One region of the Butyrivibrio sp. XBB1001 genome, then DNA from elsewhere that is predicted to be linked to it. Evidence: predicted binding sites of a transcription regulator. Region 1 holds the regulator's gene; each other region holds the start of a gene.
The links. The regulator Rex, encoded in region 1, represses fermentation and respiration genes when NADH is low (regulators of the CRP and FNR family bind a similar motif). The targets are predictions, from matches to a motif close to ATTGTTAANTANTTAACAAT.
Positions count from the first base shown of each region.

Region 2: a site for Rex is predicted at 1,727-1,746, ahead of G631_RS0100215 (DUF5692 family protein). Genes of this name have one in related genera too.
Region 3: a site for Rex is predicted at 3,422-3,441, ahead of G631_RS0107470 (acetyl-CoA C-acetyltransferase). Genes of this name have one in related genera too.

Region 1 is NZ_AUKA01000002.1:494,444-501,830, reverse strand. Features, by position in the region: gene G631_RS0104920 (bifunctional ADP-dependent NAD(P)H-hydrate dehydratase/NAD(P)H-hydrate epimerase) at 1-1,240, opposite strand, end outside; gene G631_RS0104915 (hypothetical protein) at 1,330-1,992, opposite strand; gene G631_RS0104910 (redox-sensing transcriptional repressor Rex) at 2,016-2,651, opposite strand; gene G631_RS0104905 (rhamnogalacturonan lyase family protein) at 2,872-7,387, opposite strand, start outside.
Region 2 is NZ_AUKA01000001.1:46,518-53,904, reverse strand. Features, by position in the region: gene hypB (hydrogenase nickel incorporation protein HypB) at 1-563, opposite strand, end outside; gene G631_RS0100215 (DUF5692 family protein) at 566-1,684, opposite strand; gene hemZ (coproporphyrinogen dehydrogenase HemZ) at 1,942-3,504, opposite strand; gene G631_RS0100205 (MBL fold metallo-hydrolase) at 3,642-4,304, opposite strand; gene G631_RS0100200 (RelA/SpoT family protein) at 4,321-6,603, opposite strand; gene G631_RS0100195 (adenine phosphoribosyltransferase) at 6,608-7,132, opposite strand; tRNA gene G631_RS0100190 (tRNA-Thr) at 7,233-7,305, opposite strand.
Region 3 is NZ_AUKA01000006.1:219,232-226,618, reverse strand. Features, by position in the region: gene trxB (thioredoxin-disulfide reductase) at 1-804, shown strand, start outside; gene G631_RS0107480 (C40 family peptidase) at 923-2,260, shown strand; gene hpf (ribosome hibernation-promoting factor, HPF/YfiA family) at 2,793-3,323, shown strand; gene G631_RS0107470 (acetyl-CoA C-acetyltransferase) at 3,611-4,804, shown strand; gene G631_RS0107465 (enoyl-CoA hydratase-related protein) at 4,876-5,670, shown strand; gene G631_RS0107460 (3-hydroxyacyl-CoA dehydrogenase family protein) at 5,858-6,730, shown strand; gene G631_RS0107455 (acyl-CoA dehydrogenase) at 6,816-7,387, shown strand, end outside.

The DNA of each region.
Region 1 (7,387 bases):
CAAGTATATGTTCCTTACAGCTTGCAATATCTCTATCAATCAGTCTGGAGAATTCCCCAAGATGTGGTGTGAGAATAAGTTTTTTGCCACCTCGTGCAAAATTTTCCAGATAGTCCGCAAGTTCCTTGCTGCCAGCAACCAGATTAAGGGCATCTGCATCAACAACAAGGTTCTTGTTGCAGTTCTTCAAAACAAGCCTTGTAACCTCAAAGCCCATTTGGACTGTTCCAAGCCCAGGCCCTAAAACAACTGCGTTAGCCCATTCAATATCCTTTTCAAGCTTCTCACCTACAGGTTCAAAATCCTCATAGGTTGTGAGCATTGCCTCTGGCAAAAGAGCTTTTACTGCCTCGGCATTTTCTGCAGCTGTAAATATCTTTACCATTCCTGCACCAGCTTTCAAGCAGGCACTAGCCGCTAGTATGCAGGCTCCGCTGATTTCTTTAGACCCGGCTATGATAAGAACCTTACCATTTGTTCCCTTATTAGCATCAGCCTTTCTAAGAGGAATAAGACTGTTTACGTCTTCGTCATAGAAGAAAGCTCCCGGCTCTCTTCCAAGAAAACTGTCCTCTGTTATCCCTGCATCCTCAACATGTAATTCCCCTGTGTATTCGCAGCCAGGATACATGATATGTCCCAGTTTAACCTGATTAAAGGTAATAGTCATATCAGCCTTGACTGCCACCTGACATACCTTGCCGTTATCAGCATTTATTCCAGAGGGAATATCTACGGAGACAACGCAGACATCGGACTGTCTCTCATTCTTGCAAGTATTGATATATCTAACTGCATCAGCAAAGTCTCCTGCGATGCCTCTTGATAATCCAATACCAAACATTGCATCTACTATGATATCCCAGTCTGCGTAGCTTTTGTTGTCTCTTATATTGGAAAAAGTGTCAATGGTTGTACCATATTTTTCTAATATCTTGAGCTGAGATAAAAGAAGGTCGCTTGCCTTTGTGTAATCTCCTATAACACAAACATTTACAAGAATGCCTTTCTGCCTTAATATCCTGGCGATGCAGGCTCCATCTCCGCCATTATTGCCAATGCCGCAAATGACCAAAGCTCTTGCCTTTCTATCCAGTTCTCTGCCCTGAATATGCTCCAGAATATGCTGCACTACTAAAAGTGATGCCCTCTCCATCAAAACAGAGCCAGGTACCCCGAAATACTCAGAAGTGTTCCTGTCATAAATCTTCATTTCCTGACTTGTTACAGCGTATTTCATCTTCCCCTCCAATATGTTACCAGGCAAAAAGCCCTTCTTCCAACAGGTCTCATTCTATAGGAAAAGCTGCCCATTGGGCAGCTTTCTAATCATTCTACATATTCATCTTCTGCCCCTGCAAGAGGTCTCCTGATAGGATGTCTTCTGTCAGGGTCATATTTCATATCAAATATCTCAACAACCTCAGGTCCAAATATCTGATGCATATATGAATATAGATTATAATTCTCCATCTCAGCTTCCTGGAGTCTTATTACATTCTTCTTAAGTTCAATTCTGGCCCTCGTAATCCATTCATCAAGGCTCTTGATGTCCGATGTATTATCATGAAGTCTCTCGTAGCAGACCTTCATAGTCTCTACCATAAGCTTATAATCGATGTCATAAATCTGTTTAGAGAGATCTAAAAGCTCATCCTGATGGCTATCAAGCTTGTCATTGCATTCATTGATAAGACGTGTTCTCTCAGAGATTTCTTTCTCAATGGCTGCTGAATTGCCAGCCTTATTGGCCTTGTCCCTAAGGGGCACAATCTCACCAAGAAGCTTTTTCTTAAGCTTCTTGATGTCCTTGGTCTGGCTTCTGAGCTTACCATCCTTCTCAACAAGGCTGTTAAGTTCATCTGCAAGTTGTTCTATTTCAGGTGTCATTTCTGTCTGCGTAAACAATTGATGCCATTTATTATCCAGCGTCAATATAGGGATGCTCTTCCCCTGTAGCGCAGACATATAAACTTCATCGTCTCTTGCCATCAGATTCTCTCACTATCGTAAGTTTATGAGTTCTCGTACCTATTTATATTATACGATAATTTCATTAAACTGTCAGATAAATGTACATTTTCTACCTGAATATTGTTAGGAACTTCCAAGTCAACATGAGCAAAGTTCCATATAGCCTTTATTCCGCACTCAGCAAGCTTATGTGCCATGGGAACTGCTTGTTCCTTGGGAATAGTCAAAACAGCTATCTCAATATTATTCTTTCTGACAAAGTCTTCCATTTCTTCTACTGGTCTGACTTCCACATCGCGGATCTTGGTTCCGTAAAGTTCAGGATTCTTGTCAAAAGCTCCCTTGAAAACAAAGCCTCTTCTAGTAAAATTGGTATATCCAGCAATAGCCTTACCAAGGTGTCCTGCACCTATGATTACCAGGCTATGTTCCTTGTCGATACCAAGTATCTTACTGATCTCATCATAGAGATAATTAACGTTATAGCCGTAGCCCTGCTGTCCAAAGCCACCAAAATTATTAAAGTCCTGTCTGATCTGAGAAGCAGTTACCTTCATGATGTCACTCAGTTCCTGAGAGGATATTCTCTCAACGCCCTTCTCCTTCAGATCCCCCAAATATCTAAAATATCGCGGAAGTCTACTGATAACCGCCTGAGAAATCTCTTTATCTGCCATTGTCTGCTCCAATTCTGCGTTTGCAAATACTCTAAACGCTATATAGTTAATAAGTTTAGTTCTGATTGTTAATAAATTCTCAAATTAATTATACCGATACGTTAAATAAATGTCAATCAATGAAATGATACAAAACATGGTAAACAAAGAGTAAACAAAGAAAAAAATTCCCGGCCATTTCTGGCCGGGAATCTGAGTTTCTTATAGAAAAAAATGTTGTTTAGCCGATAAGAACACCATTTTCATCAAAGGTATATTTCTTGAGCCAGCGGGTTATAGTTGCATTTTTAACCATATGTCCCTCCTTGTCAAAGAAATGTCTGCCATCATCAAGATCTACAAAGTCGCTTACTACGATATGTCCCTTTGCATTTGCATAGTATACATAGCCGTCCTCAGCTTCAATGAGAGTTGCTACAGCCATCTTGCCATCTGCTGCAAAATAGTATCTTGAAGACCACTTTGTCATGAAACCAGTTACCATATGTCCTTCACCGTCAAAATAGTACTTACCATCTTCAAGTTCTACAAAGTCTGTCTTTACCATAGTACCATTTGGCTTAAAGTAATATGTGTAGCCATCGATAAAGTGCTTGCCTGTAAGGATTGTTCCATCTTCAAGGACATAAGTTGTCTTGCCCCACTTTGTAACGAACTTTCCAGCAGGTGTCTCTGGCTCAGGATCTTCTTCACCACCATAGTAAGAAGCATCTGTGATTACTTTACGAACTACAAGGGCACCAACTCTTGGTGTGCCAGATCCAAACTCTACATTCAGCTGTCCGTCTGCTACTTCTGTAGTTACAGAAGTTACAGTATAAGTATTAGCAGCGTTGCTAACGTTAAAGGATACGCCTTCAACTGTTCCAGAAACAGAACTCTTATAAACTGAGTTACTCATTACTTCTACCTGGTATGCGCCGTTTTCTACATCTACAAGGAATGTTTCACCAGCTGGCAGGCAGAAGTCTGTGTAAACAAGGCCTGGGAAGTCACCTTCATAAGTGAACTCTTCAGTACGTCCCTGCATAAGAACGTCGCCATTAGCAAATCCATAGCCTCTTTCTTTTGTATAGTCACTTCCAAAGGTAGAGATTTTCTTGTCTCCGTTCTTAGGGTTTACAGTAATGCCAGTCCATCCTTCTGCTACACGGCTTGTACTGATACCAAAATCATATTTACCGATAGCAGGATATTTAACTGTTGCCTTTAATACAGCTGTTCCATCGAAGTCTTCTACAGTACCTTCAAGGGTAATTGTTGAGCCAAGGCTTGTAACATCCATATCTGATGTATTCCATGTTACATTTGCAGCCTTTGTAGCTCCACTTGCATATGTAGCAACTACTGTCTCAGGAAGTACATAGTTCTTATTAAGGTACTCAACCTCAACAAAACTATCAGCAACTGATAAGATATAGTCGCCTACGATGTGTACTGTAACAGTAACTGTATCCTCTGTTCCCTCTACTGTACCAGTAAGTGTGTAGTCACCAAGCTTAGTTTCGTCTAATTTCTCTGTGTTCCAGTTTACCTTTACCTCTTTTGTTGTTCCGTTAAGGAAGGTTGCCTGAACATACTCAGGAAGTTCTACCTTGTTGCCAAGAATAACCTTAATATCATTTAAAGGAGCATAGCCTGTAGGTACATTTTCAATAACTGTAACCTTTACATCTACAGGATTCTCTGAATAACCACGGATGTATGCATGAGCTGTATATTCACCAGGTGTTGAAAGATCTATCTCACTAGCATCCCATGTTATTACTACTACCTGCTCAAGTCCATCAGCGTCTGTTACAGAAATAACTGACTTCTTCTCAGCAAGAAGATCTGCTACAGTCTGTCCCTTTGCAAGAGGTGTATCCTGAACAAGTTCCACAGCTTCAAGCTCTTCATTGAGTTTTGAAATTGCAAATGTAGTCTGAACTGTAAGAGGAGCTGATACGAAACTCTCCTTGCCATCTACTACTGCTGCAACTCTGTATGAATAGAAGCATCCTCCCTTGAGGTTCTTATCTGTATAGCTGTAAGCAGATACAGGATCAGTCTCTACAGGAGCATCTCCATAAACTGGAGTAAGATTTGTGATCACTACTGCATTAAGAATAGCCAGAGATCCTTCGTTAGAAGATACAACTTCAATCTGTGAATTCTCTTCAAATACTACTGTCTTACTCTTAACAATATCTGCAACCTTAGCTGACTGTGATACAGTACCCAGGTCTTCACCATTTACAAGAACTTTGCAGTTGTTGTAAGCGTTGTTGCTATATGCAGCGCCAGCATAAACATCTACCTTGTATGCTCCAGCAGGAACATCAATAAGGAATTTAAGCTCGTTATCAGCTCTGTCAAGATCGCAACATGCCTTTTCGATATCTGTCTGAGTATCTCCAGCATTCTCAATACCGACACCAACTCTGTTCCAGTTTACATTAGCTCCAGTGCCTACTGCCCATCCATATCCACTTGGCGCACTGTATTCATCTGCAAGAACTCTGATAAAGCCGTTTGCGTTGCTGCTCTTATAGCCCATATCAAACTTCTTGAATACGTTGCCTTCTTCGTAGCCTACTATTACCTGTTCTTTTTCACTTCCTGCTATTTCAGAAGATGTAAGTCCACTAGCATTAAGTTCTGCGATTGTTTCATATTCGCCAACTGTCTCGTTTCCATTTTCATCTACTGAAACGTCAGCTCTTTTAACTACGTAGCCTTCTACATCATGTCCATATACACCGTCATTTGCAGGTGTGAAGTTTACTGTAGCGCTTGTAGAATCAACTGCTCCCTCCGAAAGCTGTGCTGTGATAAGTCCCTCAGAAATAAGGTAACTTGTATGTGCAGGCTGGTTGTAGCCAACATTCTGCCATGCAACACCTTCTCTGTAAGCAAGGTCTGTAAGTGAGCAAGGAATTACATAATCTGTCTGAATTGTTGTTGAGTAAACTCTGATCTTGCTGCTATCAGAGGAGCATCTTGCAACAATCTCATCTCTCCAGTCACCAAGGATATCAGCAACAAGGCCAAGGTTACCCTTTGTTCCATTACTTGTAAGTACTTCTGAAGACTCAAAGAGTACTACATTTGCTTTATTTTCATAATCCCATTTCTCAATAGTTGTAGTAAGTGGAACATATGCAGCATTGTTGAAGGTATGATCCTGCATTTCTGCAAGAAGGTCTCCATCCCAGTAAAGTGAGAAGTTTACTGCAGGTGTAACTCCATATGAAAGCGCGATCATTGCTTCATTTGTAGCATCCATCTTAGTAACGATGCCAGACTTTGAGCTAAATACATTAGCATTTCTGGAATCCCAGGATGGTTCGTCTGATCCTGTGTAATTAGGATTAGCAATTGACCAGTACTCAGCACCTTCTGCTGTAGGATCTATGTCAGCTGCCATTCCACGTCCAGTATCTCTTCCTGTGTAATAACCAGTCAGAACCTCACCAGTTTCTGCATCATGAATTTCTACATGGTAAGCTGCATTGTCGTGCTCATGAACATCCATTACCTCAAGGCCAGGGTTAGATGGGATCCAGTCACTAACGTGCATTGCATCACCGTGTCCAAGTCCTGTGCTGTAGAGAACAGAACCGTCATCATCAATTGTAAGTGAACCATAGATGATCTCGTCCTTGCCATCTCCATCAACATCGTTGATTGAAAGGCCATGGTTGCCCTGTGCTGTATAAGCAGAGCCATTGTCAATAGCATCTGTATCAAACTTCCAGTAAACACCAATCTGCTCTACTTCTTTACCTTCTTCATCAGTTGTCTTTGTAAGGTAATAAGCTGTGAGAGTTGTTCTTGTGTAATATCCTCTTGCAAATACTGCAAATGGAGTTGTTCCATTAAGATATGCAGTCCCTGAAAGAAATCTGTCTACTCGGTTTCCGTAACCATCACCCCAAGCAGAAACTGATCCTCTTGCTGGAATGTAATCTACTGTATCAATAAGTTCACCTGTATTTCCCTTAAACATTGAGAAATACTCAGGTCCATCAAGTACATAGCCACTTGAATTTCTGTAGTCATATTTTGGACTTACTGTATCTACAGGAAGCGCATCGGAATTGCATTCTCCAACATGTCCTGTCTCTACAAGAGTTCCATTATCATTTCTATAAGTAGTCGTTCCATCAGCAGTCTTAACTGCAATCTCTGCAATTCCGTCTGCGTCATAGTCCCAAACCTGGAACTGTGTATAATGTGCTCCAGAACGGATATTTACACCAAGGTCGATTCTCCACATAAGTGAAGCAGCACCAGTTGAGAAGTTTACATCATATCCGTCGATAAAAGTCTTTCCTGTATAGCCTGACTTTGAGTTATCCTGAGCATTGCTTGGATACCACTTTACGATAAGTTCAAGCTCGCCATCGCCATCAAGATCTGCAACAGACATATCATTTGCTGTATATGTGCATGTTGAGCCATTTGGCATTGTCTCATCTTCTGGCTTATTAAGAGAAAACTCCATGTACTGGTTAGCCCATACTGCTGTATCTACAGCGCTAAGGCCAAGTGAAGAATCATTTGATCCAACAACTTTATAAGTGTCAGAAGCGCTTCCTGCCTCATCTACAAGGTTAGTTACGCTAAGGCCTGAAGCAATCTGCTGGCCATTTCTGTAAACATCAAAGGTTGTTGTAAGTTCTTTTCCGCTAAAGTCACCAGGGAAGCTCCTCCATGAAAGGTAAACTCCGCTTGTGATCTGATTTCCTTCT
Region 2 (7,387 bases), on a different contig from region 1:
ATAAGGATATATTCCTTACATTTCTCCAGATCAAAATCAAAATAAGGCATAACATCAATTTTATTTATAAGTACAACATCGCAAATAGAAAACATTAGCGGGTACTTAAGAGGTTTATCATGTCCCTCAGGAACTGATAAGATCATCGCATTCTTGATGCTACCTGTATCAAACTCTGCAGGACAAACCAGATTACCAACATTTTCAAGGATAGCGAAATCAACATCCTCTACTCCGAGTTCGTGAATTCCCTGTCTTGTCATATCTGCATCCAAGTGGCACATACCACCTGTGTGAAGCTGTATAGCCTTAACCCCTGTAGAAGCAATTGTCTTGGCATCTACATCCGAGTCAATATCAGCTTCCATAACACCTATTCTGTACTTGTCCTTAAGGGCCTCAATCGTACGTGTAAGTGTTGTTGTCTTGCCTGATCCAGGTGAAGACATAAGATTCAAAAGAAATGTCTTGGAATCTCTAAGCTCTTGTCTGAGCTTATCAGCATCCTTGTCATTACTTTCAAATATACTTCTTTTTACTTCGATGATCCTAACATTATCCATTTTTATTCAGCACGCTCCATTGCAAGTTTAAAGTCCTTGGTATCAGCAAATACTTCATTAGCATAAGGATTCTTGCCAAGCTTAACTGATCTCTTGATGATCTCAGCTATGCAGATAACATTGATTGCAATAGCAAGAATTGCAACAAATCCCTGCATTCTAGGATCTGCTGTGATACCCATTGCTGCAATTGCTTCATTAGCAGCTGCAGTCTTACCCTGGCCATTATTATAAAGCTCAATAGCCTTAGCGTAAAGGTCCATTGTTGTGATTCCGTTTGCTGTTGCTCCGCCATAAACTGAAGGAAGAGCTGCTGCAAATTTTGAACTAAGCTGGAATGCAGGAACAACCTGTGCCCACATACACCAGATAGCAAGAGTATTAGCACGGTTCTGGATCCATGCGCCCTTGTTCCAGAAAGCATTAGCAAATGTAGGAGCAAGTAAAAGGGCAACACCGCAATACCATGAATGTGTAGGAAGGTTGAGATATGTGTACTCAAAGTTCCATACATCATAAGCAATGATGAACCAAACAGTCATATCAGGCCAAAGCATATCTGCGTGGTTCTTGTCTTTTGAAGTATAAAGGTGAACACATCCTGTCATACAGAAGATGTTGATCATACCAGCGATAGCATTAACAACATTCCACCATCCACCATAGATGAATACACCCTCGTTAGATGCCCACCAAGCACCTGTAAGGTTACCAGTGATTGAATAAGCTGCAAGAGCTGACTCCATATCAGATACATTAGCAATCATGATATTTGCTGCAACGATGAGCCATGGGAACCAGGCAAACCATTTTTCTTTACCAATACCCCATTTGTACTTGATCATCATGAAGCCAACGCAGCCGATATCAGCAGCGTAGAGTTTGAAGTAGTGGAACCAACCGTCCATATAAGCAACAGTAGGGTTCTGTGCACCACCAAACATACCAAGATGTGCCAGAATGAAATAAACAGTAAGAATACATGGAATAACTACGAATACGAGCATTCCACCAGCCTTTGTTCTACGACCGATCTCGTTCATAAGAATAAGGCCACAGAAAACCAACACCCAGCCAATTAACTGCATAGCAGCATGATCGCTATAAAGTTGGAATAGCATAAAAACCTCCTTGCAATGTTGAAAAATATAGTTTGGTACAACATTGTCATATTTTTGACATTAGTATAGCATATTGCACAATTCTTTACAATATAACACGAAGTAAAGTATGCAATGTGGGGCACTATATAATTAATAAATAGTTTCCTTATTTTTAATCTTTTCTTTAATATTTGGGAATTCTTATGCAATTATCTTGTTTGCAATTAGTTGTTAAATTCATCATATATTTTCGCAATTTTGTACTGAATTATCAACTAATCAAACAAAACTTTTTTCCTTTCTATCATTTCATCAATATTATCCATATAAAGTTTGATATCTTTGACATTATCGCATCTTTCGATTCTGCCGTTGCCATAAACCCTCTTGGTTACTGTGCCTGCGCCAAGAGCTACTATGGATTGGACTTCTTCATTGATTAAAATATTATAAATTCCGGCTTTTGCTGGTCTCGCATAGCCAGTATTTTCGAAATTGCCGCTAATGTTCTTTTGTCTATATAGATAATAAGGCTCAAGTCCAAGATCGCCTGCTCCCTTTTGAGCTATCTTCATCATTTCCTCTGTATTGTTGATGGATTCCATTATCGGGACCTTGAGTTCACCCTTTAGCTCTTTTTCATGGATAACTTCTGCAAGTCTTGAACCTCTCTTTATTGCCAGAGAATGAACTGTAAGGTCATCAGGATCAAGCTTTTTGATTTCATCTATAGTGTATCTGACATCCTCTGCAGTTTCCCCGGGAAGTCCCAGAATGATGTCCATATTGATGTTATCAAAGCCCTCTTCTCTTGCCATATTAAAAGAGTCAATAAGCTGCGCAACAGTATGCCTTCGGCCAATAAGCTTTAATGTCTCATCTCTCATAGTCTGGGGATTGACTGAAATCCTTGTTACTCCCATCTTTTTCATGGCTTTTAGCTTGTCTCTGGTAATAGAATCAGGCCTTCCAGATTCCACGGTAAATTCCTTAACGTGAGAACAATCAAGTTTTTCTCTCACATAACCAATAAGCCTCTCTATCTGATGAGGTTCAAGTGTAGTTGGAGTGCCACCACCAATATAAATTGTATCAAGAGTTTTTTCCTTGAAGTTTTCTGCCACGTAGTCAATCTCTTTTTCCAGACAGGAAATATAGTCGTCCACCACCTTGCTATAAGCTCCAATAGGGTACGAAGTAAATGAACAATATAGACATGTGGTTGGGCAGAAAGGAATTCCAATATAAAGGCTATAGCCATTTTCATAGTCTATTTCCTTCAGAATATCTTTTTCTCTTCTGGCTATGCTGATACTAAGTGCAATCTTCTCATCACTAACAAAATATGTATTTTTCATGTAGTCATAGATTTCACTGTCAGACTTGCCCTTATCTATCAGATTCATGGCAATCCTAGTGGGTCTAATGCCGGTAAGATTGCCCCAGGGAAGTTCTTTTCCGGTAGCCTTTACCAAAGCCTTATAGATTGCCTTCTTTAGAGCATTTTTGCTGGTATCAAAAGTACTACTATCACCACTTGTAGAAATATTTTCGTTCTTGGAAGTGCTAAGATAGTCAATAAATTCAGCACTCTCTACAGCCTTAGGATCAATCAGGATCTTGACCTGTACTAACCCTTTGATGTACTCAGTTGTCTCTTCCTTTATAACAATATTAACTGTGGCATAAGCATCTTCAAAACCGCTCTCTTTTTCAGAAGTCTCAGTTGTCACATTTTCGCTTATTATGACTTTGACGTCTTCATTACCATGAAAAGCTTTAAAAAGCGAATGGATATCATATTGGTACTTATCAACGTTTAAAAAAATCTTTTTCATAAAATGTTCCTCGTAAATATATGATCGAATCAAAAGCAGCAAGTCTCTTACACAATAAAAAGTATAGGGACAATGATACACAATCATTGTCCCCTCACTATATATCAGTCATCTCATAAGCTAAAACTAAAAGCTAACTACCAGCCCAGTACAAATGGGTTGTATTCCTTCTCATGCTCGATTGTTGTGATTTCCCCATGTCCGGGATAAACACAAGTAGCATCTGGGAGAGTAAATAACTTGTCATTTATAGAGCGCAAAAGTTCACTTGTGGAGCTTGTAGGGAAATCTGTTCTGCCAACAGATTCTTCAAAAAGAGTATCTCCCGCAATAACAAAGCCTCCCTCTTCACAATAATAGCAGCAGCCTCCAGAGGTATGGCCCGGTGTGAATAATACTTTAAATGAAAGACCTGCAGCCTCCACAATATCTCCATCTCTATAGGTTATATCAGGATCTATCTTAAGATGCATTCCGTAATCGCCTGAAAGGTTAAGATATGGGTCCTTGCACATGGCAATTTCCTTTTCATGGCAGCCTATCTTGGCTCCTGAAAGCTTTCTGAGTGCCTCTGCTCCGCCAATATGATCAAAATGACCATGAGTAAGAAGAATAAGGTCTATAGCAAAACCTTTTTCTGTAAGAGTGTTAAAAATATAATCACCCTTATCTGCTGGATCAAATAGTACCCCATGCTTCTTGCCGTCATCAAAAGAAGCGCCCTCATCAAAGACAAAGAAGCAATTTGTTGCTACCATGCCCAAAGTCATACAAGCTATCTGAATGTTACGTTTTCCCATTAGTCTATATGTCCTTTTAACCTGTTGTTCTCTCAATGTCGATGACACTATCGATCTGTCTTATCTTATCAACAATCTCACGAAGCTGATCTCTTGAAGATACCTGGAATGATGTTTCCATTGTAGCCAGTCCCTGCTTGCTGGTTCTGGTGTTCATCGAAATGATATCAATATCCTTTTCAGAAAGAGTTCTGGAAATATCGGCAAGAAGTCCACTTCTGTTATTAGCAAAAATCTTGATAGTAGCCGCATATTTGCCACCAGATCCAGGAGTATCTGACTGCCACTTAGCCTCTATAAGTCTTGTTCTGTCTTCTTCCTGCATCTTGATAACGTTGACGCAGTCCTTTCTATGAATAGAGACACCACGACCTCTTGTGACAAATCCGCAAATATCATCACCTGGTACTGGATTACAGCACTTAGAGAATCTTACAGCCACGTCATGTACGCCCTTAACAATGATTGCATTGTCAGAACTTGAGATCTGCGGTGTCACATTGGACTCAGCAACAGCTGCAAGGACTTCCTCATCAGTGATATTTCGCTTATGTTCCTTATCACCAAGTTCCAGCATCTTATTAATGATCTGTCCCTCGCGAAGTCCTCCATGTCCTACAGCAGCTAAAATAGCGCTCCATTCACGGAAGCCGTATTTTCTTGTAATTATATCCTGATACTCAGGCTTGGTTATAGCAAAAAGATCTATTCCCTTACTCTTACAATATTCTATAAGAAGTTCACGGCCTCTAGCTATATTCTCTTCCTTGAGTTCATTTCTAAACCACTGATTGATCTTGTTCTTGGTGGAAGTAGCCTTGGCAATTGCAAGCCAGTCACGGCTAGGTCCCCTCGAATTCTGACTGGTAACAATCTCTATTCTGTCGCCATTTTGGATCTTGTAATCAATAGGAACAAGTTTACCATTGACCTTGGCTCCTATCATCTTATTACCAACAGCAGAATGAACACTATAAGCAAAATCGATAGGTGTTGAACCTGCAGGAAGGTTCTTGACTTCTCCTGTAGGTGTAAAACAGTAAACATCATCAGAAAACAGGTTCAGATCGCTCTTTAAAAGGTTCATGAATTCCTGGTTGTCAGACATGTCTTGCTGCCACTCAAGGATCTGGCGAAGCCATATGAGCTTCTCTTCCTCGCTAGTTTCAGCCTTCTTGCCATCAGATGCTTCTTTGTACTTCCAGTGAGCAGCAATACCGTATTCAGCAGCCTTATGCATGTCATAAGTTCTGATCTGAATCTCAAAAGGCTGCCCGGTCTGACCAATAAGCGTCGTATGCAGAGACTGATACATATTGGGCTTGGGCATTGCTATGTAATCCTTAAATCTTCCTGGGATAGGCTTGTACATTTCATGGATCACGCCAAGAGCAGCATAGCAATCCTTGACAGTTGATACAATTATCCTGATAGCAAAAAGATCATAGATCTGATCCAGAGTCTTATTCTGATTGCGCATCTTCTTGTAAATACTGAAGAAATGCTTGACTCTGCCATTTACTTCGCCATCAATTCCAGCGGCAAAAATAGCCTTACGAACATTCTCGCAAATGTCCTCAACATATTTTTCTCTTTCACTTTTTCTGATGGAAACTTTATCAACCAGATCATAGTAAACATCTGGCTTGAGATACTTCAAAGATAGGTCATCAAGTTCAACCTTGATCCTGCTGATACCAAGTCTACCAGCAATTGGAGAATAAATATCCAGAGTTTCCTGGGCAATCCTCTGTTGTTTCTCAGGAGGCATATGTCCAAGAGTTCTCATATTGTGCAATCTATCGGCCAGCTTGATCAGGATGACCCTGATATCCTTGGCCATAGCCAGAAACATCTTACGCAGGTTCTGAGCCTGCATATCTATCTGTTCCTGTGTCTTATTGGTATTATCTGTAGAAAGCTGCAATGCAGTCAGTTTTGTAACACCATCTACCAAAAGAGCTACATCAGCGCCGAAGTCAGCTTCTATCTCTTCCTTGGTACAGATAGTGTCTTCAACGACATCATGAAGAAGCCCTGCTGCTATGGTCTCTTTATCCATTTCCAGATCAGCAAGAATAATAGCCACGCATAGTGGGTGAATGATGTAAGGCTCACCTGATTTGCGTAGCTGGTCTTTATGGGCCTCAGCAGCCTGATTATAAGCCTTCTCAATAAGGGAAATATCATCAGATGGATGATATTTCCTAACTCTTAAGATCAGGCCCTCATATAGGGAATCAGGTGACTGAAACTCTTCAATGGCTTCAATTTTTCCATCGTCGAAATTCTGGGGCATCTAATTACTTCCCTTCATAGCTGATAGCAGCATCTAGTCTGTAATTCTTAATTCTCTCTCTTCCGTTAAGTCCCTTAAGCTCCATGAGAACTGCAACTCCAGCAACCTCACCGCCAAGCTTCTCAACAAGTTTGATCATAGCTTCAATTGTGCCACCTGTAGCCATAAGGTCATCTACAAGAAGTACCTTCTGTCCTGGCTTGATTGCATCCTTGTGAAGTTCAAGGACAGCCTTGCCGTACTCAAGGTCATACTCAACCTCGATTGTCTCGCAAGGAAGCTTACCCTTCTTACGTACAGGAACGAGTGCCTTTCCTCTGTTATAGGCAATAGGAGCACTGAAGATAAATCCTCTTGATTCAGCTCCTAAAACAACATCAAAGTCAAGGTCCTTGACCATGTTCTCCATTGTTTCAATTGCCAGGTGGAATCCATCTGGGTCCTGAAGAACAGATGTGATGTCTCTGAACATGATGCCTTTCTCTGGGAAATCAGGTATTGTTCTTACGTAATCTTTAAGTTCTTTCATTTTAATAATTCCTCTCTTATATGAAAAAATCATATTTACATTCTAATTATGAAATATAGTGAAATAATGATTCACTCTATAGTATAACACAAAAAGAAAAAGCTGGAAAAGGGACTTGAACCCTCGACCTACTGATTACGAATCAGTTGCGCTACCAACTGCGCCATTCCAGCTTGTGTCAAAACACGAATTTAATTATACATTCGCTGAAAACAATTTACAATGCAAATTTTTAGTGGCCACAAAAAATTATGG
Region 3 (7,387 bases), on a different contig from region 1:
GTAGATAACTATCTTGGAATTCCTGGTGTCAATGGATTTGACCTTGGAATGAAGTTCAGAGAACATGCTGACAAGCTTGGAGCAGAGTTTGTAGACGCCACAGTAAGCGCTATAGAAGTGGTAGAGGCAGGTTCTGATACAAAGGCTCCTGTTTATAAGGTTGTAACTGACAATGGCGAGTTTGAGTCAAATACGGTTATCCTTGCTACAGGCGCACATCATTCAAAACTAGAGATTTCCGGAGAAGAGGAATTTATCGGAAAGGGTGTTTCTTACTGCGCAACATGTGACGGTGCTTTCTACAGAGGAAAGGTTACAGCTGTTAATGGCGGCGGTGATGTTGCTGTTGAGGATGCTATTTTCCTTTCAAGATTCTGCAGCAAGGTTTACCTTATTCATAGAAGAGATGAGCTTAGAGCAACAAAGATCCTCCAGGAAGAGCTCTTTGGTCTTGAGAATGTAGAAGTTATCTGGGATAGCGTTGTAAAAGAAATCAAGGGCGAGGATAAGGTCAATCAGCTCGTTATAGAGAATGTTAAGACCAAGGAAGTAAGTAATGTGGATGTTGATGGAATCTTCGTTGCTATTGGAATTCGTCCTTCAACTGACCTTGTGGATGGCCTTGTAGAGCTTGATGGACAGGGATATGTTGTAGCAGGTGAGGATGGAGCAACTTCTGTTCCTGGTATTTTCGTAGCTGGAGATTCTCGCAAGAAGAGACTTCGTCAGATTGTTACAGCTGTAGCTGATGGAGCCAATGCAGTAACTGCAGTTCAGGATTTCCTTGTTGGAAAAGAAAGATAAAAGCAATAAAATTTACTAAAAAAATACCTGCGAGTGACTTACGATTTGACAAAATTTAATAAATAGTTTATATTCGTAAAAGATGTAACAAATTTCGTAACAATTTTGGAGGTTCGTTTTGAGAAAAGCAAAAATGCAGCTTCTTGCTTTATCAGTCACAGCTGCTATTACTTTTTTAGGTTCTAATGTAGACGCTTTTGCTGCATCCAATACATCATCTAACAAGGTGACAAGCGTAATGCCTCAGGCAGGTATAACATATGCACTCGGCAGCAATCAGGTTTCACTTTCAAACCTGCAGCAGTCAGTAGAAACTAGTAAGACACAATCAGAGAATTCATCCACTAATAGTACTTCTTCAGATGAAGTGGATTTATCAAATGCAGTAACAGATGTAACACCACTTGCTTCAACAGTAACAGATAACGTTCTTAGAGATATCCAGAATGCTACAGGTGCTGTTATCAAGGATTCAGCAGCAGCTTCTGAAGGCTCTTCAGAAACAGCGCAGGATTCCGAGGAAGAGATGTTTAAGTCTCTTGTTATTGCCAAGGTAACTAATTACGTAAACGTAAGAGATCTTCCCAGTGAGGAAGGTGAGATAGTTGGTAAGCTCTATGACAAGTCAGTTGGTACTTTTATAGAGGAGAAAGATGGATGGTACAAGATCCAGTCAGGTTCCGTTGAAGGTTACGTCAAGGCAGAGTTCTGTGTAACTGGAGATGACGCAGTTGAACTTGCTAAGGAAGTTGGAACCAGAATTGCTACAGTAACAACTACTACTCTTAAGGTTAGAAATGGTGCTGGACTTGATGCTGAAGTTATAGGCCTTGTTCCTATCGAGGATGAACTTGTAGTTACAGAGGAACTTGATGGATGGGTTAAGGTTAGTATCGAGGAAGGTGATGGTTACGTTTCAACTGATTACGTAACTCTTTCTACAGAATTTGTTAAGGCTGAATCCAAGGCAGAGGAAGAGGCTCGTCTTGCCAAGGAGGCTGCAGCAAGAGCAGCAGCTAATAAGGCAGCTAAGAGTAGCACATCTACTTCTTCCAGCTCATCATCTGGATCAAGCTACAATTCAGCTAGTTCATATACAACAGAGACCAGCTCAATTGGTTCTGCAGTTGCCCAGTTTGCTTGCCAGTTCGTTGGAAATCCATATGTATATGGAGGAACAAGCTTAACAAATGGTGCTGACTGTTCAGGTTTCGTTATGAGTGTATATTCTAACTTCGGTGTTAGTCTTCCTCATAGTTCAGGTGCTGACAGATCAGTGGGAGCAGCGGTTGATGGACTTGCAAATGCTCAGCCTGGTGATATTGTCTGCTATTCAGGTCACGTTGCTATCTACATTGGAAACGGACAGATCGTACATGCTTCTACAGCCAAGACTGGTATTAAGATTTCTAATGCTGATTACCGTTCAGTACTTGCTGTTAGAAGAATCTTCTAATAATAAGAATATTAATTGATAATATAGTGGAACTAATAGATCATTTGATTTGTTAGTTCCATTTTTTTCTATTATATGATTTCGTATATCGCTGCAATCCAGGGTAATACTGGCTGCTTGCCTTTTGAATCTTACTGATTTCTCTGATATGCACTAAAGTACAAAAGTCAACATAAATTAATAATTTTTTTTTCACACATTTTTCAAAACTTATCCACAATCCACAAAATAAAAAGTCAGCTTTTAACTACTTATACACGAAGTTATCCACATTGTCCACAAATATCCACAATTGGAAGTGGATTTTACGCAATCGAAAACAAGGGATATTTTTTGTGCATAATACACAAAAAGACTCTGTTAATAAAAAGATTATCTTTATTGGACGGTTATAAATTGCACGGATGACTTGTTAAATGGTATAATAGCGTATAGACAAAAGCGGCATAAAATGCACTATTGTCTTAAATATGGCCAGAGATATTTCTTTTTTCAGAAATTATCACAAGGCGACAGCAAAGGGGATGATTGCATGAAATTTACAATCGTAGGTAAGAACATCGAAGTAACACCCGGTCTTCGTAGTGCAGTTGAGGAGAAGATAGGCAAGCTGGAGAAGTACTTTACTCCCGACACAAATGCAAATGTTACTCTTAATGTGGACAAAGAGAGACATAAGATCGAAGTCACCATTCCCGTAAAAGGAAAAATCATCAGAGCAGAGCAGGTCAGCAACGATATGTATGTATCAATTGACCTGGTAGAGGAGGTTATTGAAAGACAGCTCAAGAAGTACAAGAGCAAACTTGTTGATAAGCAGCAGGCAGAAGCCAGCAATTTTAAGAAGGAATATATTGAATCAGACTATATGGACGATGAAGATATCCGTATAGAGCGTATGAAGAAGTTTGATCCCAAGCCTATGTATGCTGAGGATGCGTGTGTTCAGATGGAACTTTTAGGCCACAACTTCTTTGTATTTGTAAATGCAGAGACTGATCAGGTTAATGTGGTTTACAAGAGAAAAGGTAACACTTACGGACTTATTGAGCCTGAGGTATAAGCGGAAACGAATAAACTTTGCACAGTTTCCGCCATTTGAATGAAATCTAGAAATAGCAGTGCTATAGGAATATGGCACTGTTATTTTTTTAACAACATATTGATAAATATATATCAATTTATGGCTTTTTAATAAAAATAATACGTAAGGATGATAGTTTTTGTTGCATTTGCCCAAGGTGGATGCTATAATTATTCTGTTCTGATAAAAAATTATCAAACTAGTTTTAAACATTCGGATACATTTTTTTGATGTGTCCACAATAAACAAAATGGAGGAAATAAATTATGGCACAGAAGGTAGTTATAGCAGGTGCTTGCAGAACAGCTATTGGTAAGATGGGCGGAGCCCTCAGCAATACTCCTGCAGCAGAACTTGGCTCAATCGTAATCAAAGAGGCACTTAACAGAGCAGGTGTTAAGCCTGAGTTAGTAGATGAGGTCCTTATGGGATGCGTTATCCAGGCAGGTCTTGGACAGAACGTAGCTAGACAGGCATCTATCAAGGCAGGTCTTCCAATCGAGACTCCTGCTGTTACACTTAACGTAGTTTGCGGATCAGGCCTTAACTGTGTCAATATGGCTGCTGACCTTATCAAGGCTGGCGAGGCTGATATAGTTGTAGCAGGTGGTATGGAGAACATGTCAATGGCTCCTTATGCACTTCCAAATGCACGTTTCGGATATCGTATGAACAACGGAACAGTTGTAGATACTATGGTTAACGATGCTCTTACAGATGCATTCAACCACTATCACATGATGATCACAGCAGAGAATATCTGCGACAGATGGAACCTTACAAGAGAAGAGCTTGACGAGTTCTCAGCTAATTCTCAGCAGAAGTGTGAGAAGGCTATGGCAGAAGGCAAGTTCAACGATGAGATCGTTCCTGTTCCTGTAAAGGTTAAGAAGGAAATGGTAGAGTTCAAGGTTGATGAGGGCCCTCGTGCTGGAACAACTGTTGAGACTCTTGCTAAGCTTAAATGCTGCTCTGGTAAAGAGGGCGGACTTGTAACAGCTGGTAATGCTTCAGGTATCAACGATGGTGCTGCAGCAGTAGTTGTTATGAGCGAAGAGAAGGCTAAGGAGCTTGGAATCAAGCCTATGGCTACATGGGTAGGCGGAGCTCTTGCAGGTGTTGAGCCTGAGATCATGGGTATCGGCCCTGTTGCAGCTACTAAGAAGGTTCTTAAGAAGACAGAGCTTTCACTTGATGATATCGATCTTATCGAGGCTAACGAGGCATTTGCAGCACAGTCTGTTGCTGTAGCTAAGGACCTTGGATTTGATATGAGCAAGGTTAACGTAAATGGTGGTGCTATTGCACTTGGACATCCAGTTGGAGCATCAGGATGCCGTATCCTTGTTACTCTTCTTCATGAGATGGCTAGAAGAGAAGATGTTAAGAAGGGTCTTGCTACTCTTTGCATCGGCGGCGGAATGGGATGCGCTACAATCGTAGAACGCTACGAGGCTTAATATGTTTATTGTAGCCTGCTGTGCTTGCGCAGCAGGCTATTATCAATAATTTTCACAGGAGGAAATTAGAAATGGGTTTCGTTAATTGCGAAGTAAAAGAAAACATCGCTGTTGTTACAATCAATCGCCCAGAGGCACTTAACGCACTTAATTCACAGGTGCTTGATGACCTCGCTGCTGCTTTTGACAGTATCGACACAAACGTTGTAAGAGCTGTTGTCCTTACAGGTGCAGGAGAGAAGTCATTTGTTGCAGGCGCTGATATTGGCGAGATGAGTACTCTTTCAAAGGCAGAAGGAGAAGCTTTTGGTAAAAAGGGTAATGATATATTCCGTAAGATCGAGCAGTTCCCTGTTCCAGTTATCGCAGCAATCAATGGATTTGCACTTGGCGGTGGCTGCGAGATTTCTATGAGCTGCGATATTCGTATCTGCTCAGACAATGCTATGTTTGGTCAGCCAGAGGTTGGTCTTGGAATCACACCTGGATTTGGCGGAACACAGAGACTTGCAAGACTTATTGGTGCAGGAATGGCTAAACAGCTTATTTATACTGCACGTAACATCAAGGCTGATGAGGCTTACAGAATTGGTCTCGTTAATGCCGTATACACACAGGAAGAACTTCTTCCAGCTGCTGAGAAGATGGCTAGCCAGATTGCTGCAAATGCTCCTATCGCTGTTAGAGCTTGCAAGAAGGCAATCAACGATGGCCTTCAGGTTAACATCGATGATGCTCTTGTAATTGAAGAGAAGCTCTTTGGTTCATGCTTTGAGACAGAGGATCAGAGAGAAGGTATGGCTAACTTCCTTAGAAAAAAGGATGATCCAGCTAAGGTTAAGGTTGTAGCTTTTAAAAATGCATGATTAGGGATTCAAAGTCGAAAATTTTTTTGCTTGCAAATGAAAATTTGAGACCTTGAAGACCGGCATTTTTATGAGGAAGAAGCACGAAAGTGCGGATTCTGAATAAAAATAGCATGACGAAAGCAAAGCGGAGTCATGCGTAATCATGCATAAAAATATATATTACACACAATAGGAGGAAAATAAAATGAAGGTAGCTGTTATTGGTGCAGGTACAATGGGTTCAGGTATTGCACAGACATTTGCTCAGGCTCAGAGCGTTGAGAAAGTATATCTTTGCGATATCAAGACAGAGTTCGCAGAGGGCGGATTTGCTAAGATTAAGAAAGGCCTTGACAAGCAGGTTGCTAAGGGCAAGAAGACACAGGAAGAGGCTGATGCTATCACAGCTAAGATCCAGACAGGTCTTAATGACATCTGTGCTGATGCTGATCTTGTAGTAGAGGCTGCTCTTGAAGTTATGGACATCAAGAAGAATCTTTTCAAGGAGCTTCAGGACAACATCGTTAAGAATCCTGATTGTATCTTTGCTTCTAATACATCATCACTTTCAATCACAGAGATTGGTTCAGGTCTTGCAAAGCCTATCATTGGTATGCACTTCTTCAACCCAGCTCCTGTTATGAAGCTCGTTGAGGTTATCCAGGGTGCTAACACACCAGATGACATGGTAGAGAAGATCAAGAAGATTTCTGAGGATCTTGGAAAGACTCCAGTACAGGTTAATGAGGCAGCTGGATTCGTTGTTAACAGAATTCTTGTTCCTATGATCAACGAAGGTATCTTCGTATATTCAGAGGGCGTTTCAGATATCGCTGGTATCGACACAGCTATGAAGCTTGGATGTAACCATCCTATGGGACCTCTTGAACTCGGTGACTACATCGGACTTGATATCGTTCTTGCTATCATGGATGTTCTTTACTCAGAGACAGGTGATTCCAAGTATCGTGCTTGCCCACTCCTTCGTAAGATGGTTCGTGGTAAGAAGCTTGGTGTTAAGACAGGCATCGGTTTCTACAACTATGCTGATGGAAATAAGGTTCCAACTGATATCTGATCGCTTAGCAAGTTATTGAACGAACTTAGCAATTAGGTACATTTGAATAAAAAATTTTTGAAAAAGAAATACGGAGGAAATTATAATGGATTTTCAGCTTGATCAGCAACATGAAATGGCTAGAGCTCTTTTTAAAGATTTCGCAGAAAAAGAAGTAAAGCCAAACGCTATAGAGGTTGATGAGACAGAGGTTTTCCCTATGGAAACCGTTAAGAAGATGCAGAAGTACGGCTTCATGGGTATTCCAATTCCTAAGGAGTACGGCGGACAGGGATGCGATCCTCTTACTTACATCATGTGCGTAGAGGAGCTTGCAAAGGTTTGTGGTACAACAGCAGTTATCGTATCTGCTCACACATCACTTTGCTGCGATCCTATCATGACATACGGAACAGAGGAGCAGAAGCAGAAGTACCTTGTACCTCTTGCAAAGGGCGAGAAGCTCGGTGCATTTGGTCTTACAGAGCCTATGGCTGGTACAGATGCTCAGGGCGTTCAGACTAAGGCTGTTCTTACAGAAGATGGTAAGGAATGGGTTCTTAACGGATCAAAGTGCTTCATCACAAACGGTGAGGTTGCTGATATTTACATCATCATTGCTTACACAGATATCGTAGAAGATAAGAAGGGTAGAAAGCAGAAGAAGTTCTCAGCTTT